Regions from separate parts of the Metabacillus sp. 22489 genome, predicted to be linked through region 2. Evidence: riboswitches for the same ligand, from Rfam matches in the RefSeq annotation. Region 2 holds a riboswitch; each other region holds the start of a gene.
The links. Region 2 has a riboswitch for S-adenosylmethionine ahead of metK (methionine adenosyltransferase). Riboswitches for the same ligand answer to the same signal wherever they lie in the genome.

Region 1 (4,169 bases), on a different contig from region 2:
TCTTTTCCTCATTTCGAATAAGCTCGATTCTATTCATCGCTATCCCTCCAGAGTCTAAATAATCCCCTTACATTTAAAAGATTGGGAAGTTGCTTTTATCATAGATCTGTTAAACTTTGTTGCTACGATCTTCACTTTACGCCGACTGCTCTGATTTGCTTTAAGAGCAGACGTCTATGGGGTCTGGCACATAGGGGTCTCATGTATCCGTTCCAATGAACAATACTCTTTAACATAATCTTATAATAAAAAAGCAATTCTATCTGTCATCAAAAATTATGTATTAGTTTTTTTTATAGAGTATTTTATCGAAGGTTATATTTAACATATAACAACTAATACTAAGAGCTGGGATCCCTATGACAAAATACCAAATGTTTTTAGGGATAAACATATTAAAATAATATAAAAAGAGGACTGCCCATACAAAAATAGATATGTATTTTAACGTTTTTCTCATTTTTTCCACCTTTAATAACTGTTAATAAATGTCTATTGAACTATTATTAGGTCTTTAATCTCTTTTGTCAATTTGTATTGCGAACGCGAAACTTTTATTTTATTGATATATACTAATTTCCCTATAAACAAAAACATCCCCACAAACGTTGTTTTTTCAACATTCATGAGGACAAATAATTTCATTAAACATTAAATATACTATTTTACAATTAACTTAATAAAACGGTCACTTTCGAGTTAAAAAGCTTAACATTATCACATGCACTTCTTATTTAACCGCTTTCCTTCTCATCCATTGTGTAGCAGCCCATTTGTCACCAACAATAACAGGTGCTCCTCCGTGGAATGTTGATTCATTAAGCATTTGGTTATTATAAAAATATTCGAAGTAAACAGCCATCCCTTTTTGCGGACTTACAGATAGGTTTAGCTTAGGAAAGTATGTTTCTCCTCCCTGCTCTACATCACTTAAATACATGACAAGTGTGCTTATTCTTGGGTTTTCCGCTGCTGAAAAATAATCTAGATGTGCTTTAAACTCCTGACCTACCTTATAATTTAGCACTTGAATTCCTTCGCCATGTTCAACTGGGATATTCATGATTTGGGAAATTCTTTTTTCAATTTTTGTAATTACTTCGTGTTGTCCGTCTTCAATGAACATACTGCTGCTTGTTCTCAGTTCATGTACTTCGCGAGAATCGCCTATTCTTGAGCGCTGCAGCCTATCCTTTGATAATTGAATTAGTACATCACATTCATCATCACTTAAAAAATTGCCTAAGATAACAATTAATGGTTCATCAAATCTAGCAATAATATGGATTTTATTACCAAAGTGATTAAAAATCGTTTGTTCTTTCAAAGCTAATTCTTTCGTTTCCATCGTAATCTTCCTCGACCTTCAATAATGAATTTTTCACAAAAAATGTTTCTTATAACGAAAGCATGTAAACGTTTAATCACAAGATGATGTTTTATTGTTGTTTCTTCCCCTCCTAAAATCAAGTGTGTTGAAGTGAAAAATATCTAATTCCTGTGAATTGATTTTACTATTTACTCATTTGTTTTACTACTATTTTTTGATGGAAAACTAAAAAATTTAATTGCTAATTTCACCTCCATGTACTCATTTTTTGCATGCCCTTCATCCCCTGCTACAATAATATTTAGCAAGCATTATTTAATAAATTTAGAAAATAGAATTAAAAAATTATTTGTACAGAATATTTTTTCAATATTGACAATTAGTGTTTTTAAGTATATTCTGAATGTCATAACTTAATATATTGATATTTTTTCTTATCAAGAGAGGTAGAGGGACTGGCCCTTTGACACCTCGGCAGCGGACTATTTATAGAACTGTGCCAATTCCAGTAGCAATTTGCTAGAAGATAAGAGGAGAAGATGAAACTTTCTATCTACCCCTCTTTTATTTTTAAAAGAGGGGTTTTTGATTTTATCGGATAGAAAAACAAAAAACAAAGATTCGTTAAGGAGAGGATATTAATGACAAAAACATTAGTAAAAGCACCATTTAGAGCAGATCATGTTGGAAGTTTGTTACGACCAGAAAGAATCCATCAGGCGAGAAAGGATTTTCAAGAAGGAGTAATTACTGCACAAGCCCTACACGAAATTGAAACAGAAGAAATTAAAAAAATTGTTGTTAAGCAAATCGAAGTTGGTTTAAAAGCAGTGACAGATGGAGAATTCCGCCGTAGATTTTGGCATACCGATTTCCTTGAGCATTTAAATGGAGTTGAAGGGTATGTTCCAAGCCATGGATTTAAATTCAATGGGAAGGAAACGGAAAGATATGATGTTCGTGTTATTGGAAAAATTTCATTTAACCAAGACCATCCACATGTAAAGGAATTTATAGAATTTAAAGAAATCGTTGGCGACCGTGCTGTTGCAAAACAAACAATTCCTAGTCCAAACCAATTATTTAATGCTGGTATCCGCAATCCAGACATTTATCCAGATATTGAAGAATATACAAAGGATATTATTCAAACGTACCGTGATGCGATCAAAGCATTTTATGATGCAGGCTGCCGTTACTTACAGCTAGATGATGTGTACATAGCTGGTCTTAATGCACCAGAAATTCCATTTAATGATAGTGGATATTCTCGTGAGGAATTAATCGACTTAGCGTTACGTGTTGTAAATGGCGTTTTAGAGGATAAACCTGAAGATTTAGTAGTAACGACTCACCTTTGCCGTGGGAACTACCGTTCAACATGGGCATTTGAAGGAAGCTATGCGAAAATCGCCCCAACGTTATTTGCTAAAGAGCAAGTAACTGGATTTTTCCTTGAATATGATGATGATCGCTCTGGTGATTTCGAGCCATTGCAACATATTCCAAACGGTGGGCCACAAGTAGTACTCGGTCTCTTCACTTCAAAGCACGGTAAACTAGAGGACAAGGAAACAATTAAAGCCCGTGTTGAAGAAGCAACAAAATATGTTCCTTTAGAGCAACTATGCATCAGCCCGCAATGCGGATTTGCTTCAACTCACCACGGAAACATTTTAACTGAGAACGAGCAATGGGCGAAGTTAAAATATATTGTTGATATCTCTAAAGAAATTTGGGGGTAAAAATCGGATACAAATTGAGAAAAGCTCAGTTTACAATGAGCTTTTCTCTTTTTTAGCATAAGGCTATATAACCGTCACTTATCATTATCATTAACGCTTATTTCGTTGGCTAAAATCCCGTTCAATTTTCTCCTTCCAGCTTCTGTCGATTTCCTTTCCACTTCGCATCATCGTCACAGCCTCATTCACCGCTTGATAATTTAATTGAGTTCCCTTGTTATCCGCATGGTAATTAACGGCGAATTCCTCATCAATCCCATATTTTTCTGCTGTTGAAATCGAGTCAATATTTGCACCTAAAAACATGAATTCCCAACCAAATTGCTCCTTTTGCCGTGTCACCATTTGTTTGATTTTGTTTGCTGTATACTCCCTACTCGCATTTTCCATCCCATCGGTAGTAATGACGAAAAGGACTTTATCGGCACGATTTTCCTCGTTTGTTCTTTTTTGGACATTGCTAATTTTCTGGATAGTCGAGCCAATCGCATCAAGAAGTGCTGTTGTTCCCCCTACTTGATAATCATCTTCCGTAATGGGAGAAATCCCTTTGACATTGATTCTGTCATGAAGCAATTCATAGTCATGGTTGAATAATACCGTTGTGACAAAGGCTTCTCCTTCTTCCTTTTGTTGTTTTTTAAGCATTGAATTGTAGCCACCTATTGTATCTGCTTCAAGTCCTGCCATTGAACCGCTTTTATCAAGAATAAACACTAATTCTAATTTTTTGTTTTTCATTTTTGTCATCCTCCATTTCATGTTACGTTAAGGATAACAAGATGGTGGAACCAATGGGTCGCTTTTAAAGCGACATTTTATCCACCTACCAATGGCTGGTCAAAAGCAAACAAAGCTTCATTCAATTCATGAATATTGTAGTTTCCTTCATGGATGAAATATTCAACGATCACATCAAACTTATTGCTATGAGATAGCATATAACCGGCTGCCGCCAATAATTCATTCGTTTCAGCAATATTTAGCTTTAAAGCTATCGCAAAGGCTATCGCGGTTTTCTTTTTTGGATGATAATCGGGATTCGTACGAATTTTTGAAAATAACCGTCGATTCAAGTTCGCTCGAGTATATGT
Region 2 (4,169 bases):
TTTTTCGCAACATATCTAGCAGCATAAGCAGCTGAACGGTCAACCTTTGTTGCATCTTTACCAGAGAAAGCACCACCACCGTGACGTGCATATCCACCATACGTATCAACGATGATTTTACGTCCTGTTAAACCAGCATCTCCTTGTGGCCCACCGATAACAAAACGTCCGGTTGGATTAATAAAATACTTTGTATTTTCATCAATTAATTCAGCAGGAACTACTGGATTGATAACATATTCCTTAACATTTCGTTGAATTTGTTCCAGTGAAATTTCTGGATGATGCTGTGTTGATATAACAATTGTATCGATCCGAACTGGCTTATCATTCTCATCATATTCTACAGTTACTTGGGTTTTTCCATCTGGACGTAAATATGGAAGAATCTCCTCTTTACGAACCTCAGTTAAACGACGAGAAAGCTTGTGAGCTAATGAAATAGGTAGTGGCATTAATTCCTTTGTTTCATTACAAGCAAAACCAAACATTAATCCTTGGTCACCAGCTCCAATAGCTTCGATTTCTTCATCTGACATTTGACCTTCACGCGCCTCAAGTGCTTTGTCAACCCCAAGTGCAATATCTGCAGATTGTTCATCAATAGAAGTTAATACAGCACATGTTTCAGCATCAAAGCCATATTTTGCACGAGTATAACCAATTCCTTTAATCGTTTCTCGAACAATTTTAGGAATATCTACATAAGTACTAGTTGTAATTTCACCTGCAACTAATACTAATCCAGTCGTAACTGATGTTTCACAAGCAACACGTGCATTTGGGTCCTTTTCAATAATTGCATCAAGGATTGAATCAGAAATTTGGTCACAAATCTTATCTGGGTGTCCTTCTGTAACTGACTCAGAAGTAAAAAGACGTTTTTTAGTCATAATTTAATGCTTCCTCCTCATATATTCGGTTATCATCATTTGAGCCGGAACTCTTCCCTAAGTAAAGTAACCTAAACACCTATGATAAGGATGTTTAAATGAAACACTTTTACAAGAAATCACGTTGGGATGTTTTGTGAACAGAAATATTATGTATCTTTACCACATATTGTTCTTTAGGTAAAATTAATCTGTTAGCAAAAAAACCTTTCCCCTGTGAGGAAAGGTTTTGTATCGTTCATCGCCTTTCGCTCTTATCGATCAAGGGCTTTCGCCTTGCTCAGGTTAGCACCTTTGCATCGGAAAGTGTCAGTAACAAGTGCAAATTTCTCATTCAAAATTGTATGAGTTTGATTAAGCTTGCACTGTCCTACTTTCATTGATAGCAGGTTGCTGGGTTTCATAGGGCCTGTCCCTCCACCAGCTCGGGATAAGAGAATCCGTTCAAGGTCATATCATAGCGTACTGGATCGCAAACTGTCAAGAATAAAAGTAGAATAAGAACATCTCAACATGAAATTGCTATGATTATAAAATTCATATTCCTAATGGCTTAGATTCTTTTATCTACATGTTCATCATGCCCATCAATACATGAAATTATGAGCCTTTTTATCAGCTTTTGAACATGAAAGAAAAGTTTATCTATACTAGAAAGACAAAAAAAGGATGAAAAATCATCCCCTGTATTTATTTTAGTTCGTTGAATTTAAGGCTACTAAACGGTACGTAACATTTGTCTGATTATTATGGAGTTCTAATTTTTCAACAATGGCTTCACCTGATATTTCACCATGTTTTGTTTTTCTGACCTCAATAGGAATATCAATAGGATAAATACGATACCCGTCTTTTGTTAATACAAACAAATTTTCCTCCAAGCGTTTTTCGTTTCCTTTTGTCACGATCATCGTGTTAAATTCTACGGGCATACCCATAATGAAAACCTCCTTTTAATTACATACCTATAAATAAATGATAGCATTCTTGTCTACATAGAACAAAGAACTTATTGCTTTTTCATCCATAAACATAATCGATGAAGTGTTTCACGATTAATTGAAGGGGGAAAATAGTGTGTAAATTCATCAAAATACCAAGTTTCTACCTTCTTATCTAATTCTTTCAAGCGTTTTTCTAGCCTATAGGCATGCTCGACAGAAACATTTTTATCTTTTACTCCATGAATAATTAAAACAGGGGCATTCATTTTTTCCAATTCATATAGAGGTGTTCGCCATTTATATCGTTTAGGAAACTTTGTAGGTGTGCCACCGATTACTCTTTTCATCATTCTGCGTAAGTCTTCACGCTCTATATAGGTTAATACCATATCAGAGACCCCTCCCCAGGTGACAACAGAACGAATATGTTTGGACATAATTCCTGCTATTAGCGCCATAACCCCACCACGTGAAAATCCAAAAAGGTGAATTCTCTCTTGTTGAACCATTGGGTGCTCTCTTAAAAGTTCAATTGCCGAAATCGCATCATAGCGATCATCTCCTGCAAAATCTTCGTTACCTTCACCACCTTGATTTCCACGATAAAATGGTGCCATCACGACAAAGCCCTCTGAGGCAAATTGAATAATTCGACCGACTCTGACCATGCCAACGCTTTTTATTCCACCTCGTAAATATAAAATAGCCTCAAATTTCCCCTTCCCCTTTGGAACAGCTAACAACCCTTTTACCTTTAGGTTATTTGATAAATATGTAACAACCGATAGTTCAATTCGTGGATTTGGCGACGGAAATTTTACCTTATCAATGATTTTTCCATTCATTTTATGCTCTCTCTTTCATAACGCAAATTTGTGCTATAGGCATTCACACATTTTCGTATTATTCATAAATTATATTACATGAACTTTCATACTCTATCTTATCCTAGATTAAATCACTTCAGTTTTATTATTTGATACTTATCATAAGGAGGTCAAGAAAATGAAAAAATGGGTCGGTATGCTTTTCCTCTCGTTTATAATGATTTTCTCGCTTACTGCATGTAACCAATCTCAAACAGAAAAGGTTCGCCTTGCAGAGGTTACACATTCGATTTTTTATGCCCCATTGTATGTTGCCCTTTCTGAAGGTTTTTTTGAAGAAGAAGGTCTTGATGTTGAATTAACAACAACATGGGGAGGAGATAAAACAATGACTTCCCTCCTATCTGACGGTTCCGATATTGCCCTTGTTGGTTCGGAAACGTCGATTTATGTTGAAGCACAAGGCTCAACAGATCCCATTATTAATTTTGCCCAATTAACTGAAACAGATGGAACATTTCTTGTTAGTCGGGAAAAAATTGAAGAGTTTCAGTGGGAGCAATTAAAGGGTACTACCTTCCTTGGTCAGCGAAAGGGTGGAATGCCACAAATGGTCGGAGAGTATGTGCTAAAACAGCATAAAATCGACCCTAAATCAGATCTTGAGCTTATTCAAAATGTTGATTTCGCAAATATCCCTTCTGCATTTGCATCAGGAACAGGTGACTTCGTCCAATTATTTGAACCACAAGCAAGTATCTTTGAAAAAGAAGGAAAAGGTCATATTGTTGCTTCATTTGGTACAGAGTCAGGGAAGGTACCATACACTACCTTTATGAGCAAGGAAAGCTACTTAAAAGACAATGCGGAAACTGTAAAAAAATTTACTACAGCGATTTATAAAGCACAGCAATGGGTTCAAGAAAATAGTGCTTCAGACGTCGCAAAATCGATTGCACCACAATTTGAGGATACCGAGCTAGACATTATCGAAACTGTAATTGAACGGTATAAGGAACAAGGTTCATATGCTCAGGATCCAATTTTAGATGAAGAGGAATGGAATAATCTCCAGGATATTATGGAGGAGGCTGGTGAACTTCCTGCTCGTATTGATTATGAAACATTAGTCAATACAACATTTGCAGAGGAAGTGACAGGGAAGTAAGGAGGAACAAACATGTCGTTCTTAATTTTAAAGCATATCCATCATGTCTATTTTACAGAGGATTCAGCTACTGTGGCACTGGAAGATATCGAACTCTCCATCAACGAGGGGGAATTCGTCTCCTTCCTTGGCCCAAGTGGTTGTGGCAAAACAACATTATTATCGATAATTGCAGGGCTTATAAAACCAGTTGAAGGGACAGTTACAATCTCTGATAAACTTATTACAAAACCCGATTCTGCAATCGGCTATATGCTTCAGCAGGATTATCTTTTTCCATGGAAGACAATTGAGGAAAACGTCACATTAGGCTTGAAAATTATTGATCAAAACACAA
Region 3 (4,169 bases), on a different contig from region 2:
TGAATTTCCCCAACACTTACAAAATCATAGCCCTTTTCTTCCATTTCTAAAGCCAAGTATCCAGGTGTTTGGAAGTAGTTTGCATCAAGCTCACCAGCTTCTAACGTTTTATTCGGTAATATATAATCTTGGAAAACTTTCACTTCAAGCTCAATACCTTCATCAGCTAAAATCGGTTTTGCTTTTTCTAGAATTTGCGCATGTGGAACAGCAGATGCACCGACAACTAGTTTGTTGGATTCTTCTTTGGAAGCTCCTTTTTCCCCATTACCGCAGGCAGCTAATACGACTAATAATAATGCTGTTAATAGAAGAGATAATTTCTTTTTCATTATTGTTTCCTCCTAAAATGTTTTTTTCTATCGTTTATCAATTATCTTAGTGAATACATCACCAATTATTTGAATGATAAATACAATGATTAAAATCAGAACAGTAGCAACAAAGGTTAATAACGTATTATTTCCTTGGAATCCTTCAAGATAAGCAAAATTCCCTAGTCCTCCTGCACCGATGACTCCTGCCATTGCGGTATAGCTAACTAACGCAATCGCTGTTACGGTTATACCCGAAATTAAGGCTGGAAGAGCTTCGGGTATTAACACCTTAAAGATAATTTCAAAATTAGATGCACCCATTGAATGAGAGGCTTCAATGACCCCTTTATCAATTTCTCTTAGAGCAATTTCTACCATTCTCGCATAGAATGGAGCAGAACCTATGATAAGTGCAGGCAATGCAGCATTCGCACCTAACATTGAGCCTACGAGTGCTTTTGTGAAAGGAATTAGTAGGACAATTAAAATAATAAATGGGATGGATCGGAATATATTAACGAATGTCGCAATAATTAAGTTAATAAAACGGTTTTCCCACATGTTACCTTTACCAGTTAAAAATAAGAGCAAGCCTAATATAAGACCTAACACAAACGTTATGAAAACAGAGATAACCGTCATGTAAAGTGTTTCGATCGTTGCAGCTAGTAAATCTTCCCACTTAAGTAATTCCAACCATTCATTCATTTTCAACCACCTCCACTCCTATTTTGTTTTCCTTAATGAAGGCTATTGCTTGATTGATAATCGCTTCTTCCCCTTGTAATTGAACGAATAATGTTCCATATGCGCCATTTTGTGTTTGTGAAATCTTCCCTTGTAAAATATTCACATTTATATCAAATTGACGGACAAGATTCGTAATAAGTGGCTGTTCTGTTGAATCCCCAATAAAAGATAGCTTAATCACTTTTCCATCTGGATAATGTTCTAATAATTGCTCAATAGTTTCCTCTGGTTCATTATCCTGGTTAAGGAACCTTTTTGTAATCGGCTGCTGCGGATTTTTAAATAGCTCGAGAACCTCTCCTTGCTCAACGATGCTACCAGCTTCAATGACAGCAACTCTATTACAAATCTTTCTTATAACATGCATTTCATGTGTAATTAAGACGATCGTCAGCCCAAGTCGTTTATTGATATCAACGAGTAAATCTAAAATAGAATCCGTTGTTTGTGGGTCTAATGCTGACGTAGCCTCATCACATAGTAATACCTTAGGATTGTTCGCTAGCGCTCTTGCAATCCCCACTCTTTGTTTTTGTCCACCACTTAGCTGAGATGGATAAGAGTCTTCACGACCTTCAAGACCAACAAGCTTAATTAATTCGTCAACACGTCTTTTTCTTTCTAGCTTTTTCACTCCAGCAATTTCTAAAGGAAATGAGATGTTTTCACGGACTGTTCTCGACCATAGTAAATTGAAGTGTTGAAAAATCATACTAATTTCTAAACGCGCTTTTCGAAGTTCTGCTCCACGGATTGAATCGATTCTCTTTCCAGCAACGGTTATATTTCCACTCGTTGGCTTCTCTAATCCATTCAATAATCGGATCAATGAACTTTTTCCAGCGCCACTATAACCGATGACACCAAAAATTTCGCCCTTTTCAATCTCTAAATTGACATTATTTACGGCCTTAACTTCACCAGATTTTGTATGATAAACCTTATTTACGTTTTCTAAAGTAATCAAGTTGTTCACCTTCTTCCAAACTTTTTCTTCCCCTGCAATATTTGATAAATCCTTATTATAGTATCCAAATAAAGCAAAAAGCCTTTCTGCATGGGAACAGAAAGGCACAGTAAATTGTCCTTTCTCCCATCTTTCAAAGCAAAAAGCTTTGCGTGAATTGGCACCATTTCAGTAAAAACTGACGGTTGCCGGGCTTCATAGGGCACTTCCCTCCACCTCTCTTGATAAGAGAACAAAATTATATTGTAAAAAATCAATTTTTCAATTACGAATAGTATGTTTGTGATTCTAACAATATTTTTTCTTTATGTCAATTGATTTTTTCTTTAACTTCAGCAAAAAAGAATGATTCAACACGTTGCCAATAATCAGCAATTTATTGTGAATCATCCTTTTATCATAAAGATTATTTACTTTTTAACCCTGTCGCTTGATAAATCGCTTGCTCCAGGTCATCGATAATATCTTCAATATGCTCTATTCCAACAGATAATCGAATTAAGTCCTCTGTCACACCAGAGCTTTTTAAATCTTCTGCACCTAATTGCTGATGAGTTGTACTCGCAGGATGGATGATTAAGCTTTTGGCATCTCCGACATTTGCAACATGTGACCATAGCTCTACATTATTAATCACCTTCGCCCCTGCCTCACGTCCACCTTTAATACCAAACACAATAACTGAGCCAGCTCCATTTGGTAAATATTTTTCTGCTAAAGCTTTTGCAGGGTGATCGTCTAATTCCGGATATAATACCCATTCAACCGCAGGGTGTTGCTGTAAATATTTCACCATTTTTCTAGTATTCGCAATATGCTCCTTCATTCGAACATGCAATGTTTCTAAACCTAGACTAAATTGAAATGAATTATAAGGACTGATTGCTGGACCTAAATCTCTTAGTAGTTGAACCCTTGCTTTAATAATAAATGCTTGTTCACCTAAAGCTTCAGCATATACTAAATCATGATAGCTTGGGTCTGGTGTTGTAAAACCAGGGAATTTAGGGCTATTCCAGTCAAATTTCCCTCCGTCAACAATAACTCCACCAAGTGTCGTCCCATTTCCTAACAACCACTTTGTTGCGGAATGAACAACGATATCAGCTCCATGCTCTATCGGTCTACATAAAAATGGTGTTGCAAACGTATTATCAACGATTAGCGGAATTCCTGCTTCATGCGCAATATTAGCAACTGCCTCAATATCTAAAATATCTAAGCTAGGATTTCCTATTGTCTCTGCGAAAATCGCCTTCGTTTTATCTGTAATTGCTACCCGGAAATTTTCCGGATTTTTCGGATCTACAAAATTCGTTTTAATCCCATACTTAGGCAATGTATTTGCGAATAAATTATATGTACCACCATATAATGTCGAAGCTGATACGATCTCATCTCCTGCACCTGCAATGTTTAAAATCGAAAGAGTAATTGCCGCCATACCACTTGAAACTGCTAAGCTGCCAATCCCTCCTTCTAATTCGGCAATTCTTTCTTCAAAAACAGTTGATGTAGGATTATGGATTCTTGTATAAATATACCCTTGTTCTTTTAAACCAAAAAGATTTGCAGCATGCTCTGTATCATTGAATACATATGCATTTGATTGATAAATTGGTACTGACCTTGCACCAGTTGTTGCATCCTTTTTTAAACCACCGTGTATCGTCACTGTTTCCGGACGATATTTTTTCTCTGTCATAAATCGTTCCTCCCCTTAGAAACTTTAAATAGTAGTCAGCTTATTAGCCTAATGTTAGAATAATCGCAATATTCGATTGATTTCGGCTATTTTAATAGTAAACGATTTCAGATGCAATATTCAATAGAAACAGTTCAACTTAATTTAATGATCGCCTCTAATCTTAGGTAGTCACGGTAGGAACCTTTCATTTGAATTTTCCCAAAGGAGATCGATTGTTTAAGGCTTACGGCATTTAGAAGAACTTCCTCAATATCGTTTATTCTTCCTTCTAAGACGAAATGAACATTTCCAATCGGTTCATAAACCTTCCTTGCTCCATTTGAAGAAAGCTCTATATAAAAACTTGTTTGTTGTACAGGCTTTATTTCAATTAGCAACGTTTTTTTCAATAAAATCGCTATTAATGATTTTGCTTTATTCACATTTG

Region 1: another riboswitch for S-adenosylmethionine. It lies ahead of ACTJJ9_RS17435 (5-methyltetrahydropteroyltriglutamate--homocysteine S-methyltransferase); the one in region 2 lies ahead of metK (methionine adenosyltransferase).
Region 3: another riboswitch for S-adenosylmethionine. It lies ahead of ACTJJ9_RS04810 (methionine ABC transporter ATP-binding protein); the one in region 2 lies ahead of metK (methionine adenosyltransferase).

The regions. Positions count from the first base shown of each region.
Region 1 is NZ_JBQENT010000032.1:40,966-45,134, forward strand. It holds gene ACTJJ9_RS17425 (class I SAM-dependent methyltransferase) at 1-37, opposite strand, end outside; gene ACTJJ9_RS17430 (2OG-Fe(II) oxygenase) at 731-1,348, opposite strand; SAM riboswitch class I at 1,762-1,863, shown strand; gene ACTJJ9_RS17435 (5-methyltetrahydropteroyltriglutamate--homocysteine S-methyltransferase) at 1,972-3,075, shown strand; gene ACTJJ9_RS17440 (vWA domain-containing protein) at 3,166-3,816, opposite strand; gene ACTJJ9_RS17445 (macro domain-containing protein) at 3,894-4,169, opposite strand, start outside.
Region 2 is NZ_JBQENT010000063.1:10,385-14,553, forward strand. It holds gene metK (methionine adenosyltransferase) at 1-896, opposite strand, end outside; SAM riboswitch class I at 1,145-1,330, opposite strand; gene ACTJJ9_RS24040 (DUF2584 domain-containing protein) at 1,589-1,831, opposite strand; gene ACTJJ9_RS24045 (alpha/beta hydrolase family protein) at 1,903-2,682, opposite strand; gene ACTJJ9_RS24050 (ABC transporter substrate-binding protein) at 2,843-3,832, shown strand; gene ACTJJ9_RS24055 (ABC transporter ATP-binding protein) at 3,845-4,169, shown strand, end outside.
Region 3 is NZ_JBQENT010000005.1:132,744-136,912, reverse strand. It holds gene ACTJJ9_RS04820 (MetQ/NlpA family ABC transporter substrate-binding protein) at 1-332, opposite strand, end outside; gene ACTJJ9_RS04815 (methionine ABC transporter permease) at 360-1,025, opposite strand; gene ACTJJ9_RS04810 (methionine ABC transporter ATP-binding protein) at 1,018-2,034, opposite strand; SAM riboswitch class I at 2,158-2,265, opposite strand; gene ACTJJ9_RS04805 (O-acetylhomoserine aminocarboxypropyltransferase/cysteine synthase family protein) at 2,441-3,739, opposite strand; gene ACTJJ9_RS04800 (SCP2 sterol-binding domain-containing protein) at 3,874-4,169, opposite strand, start outside.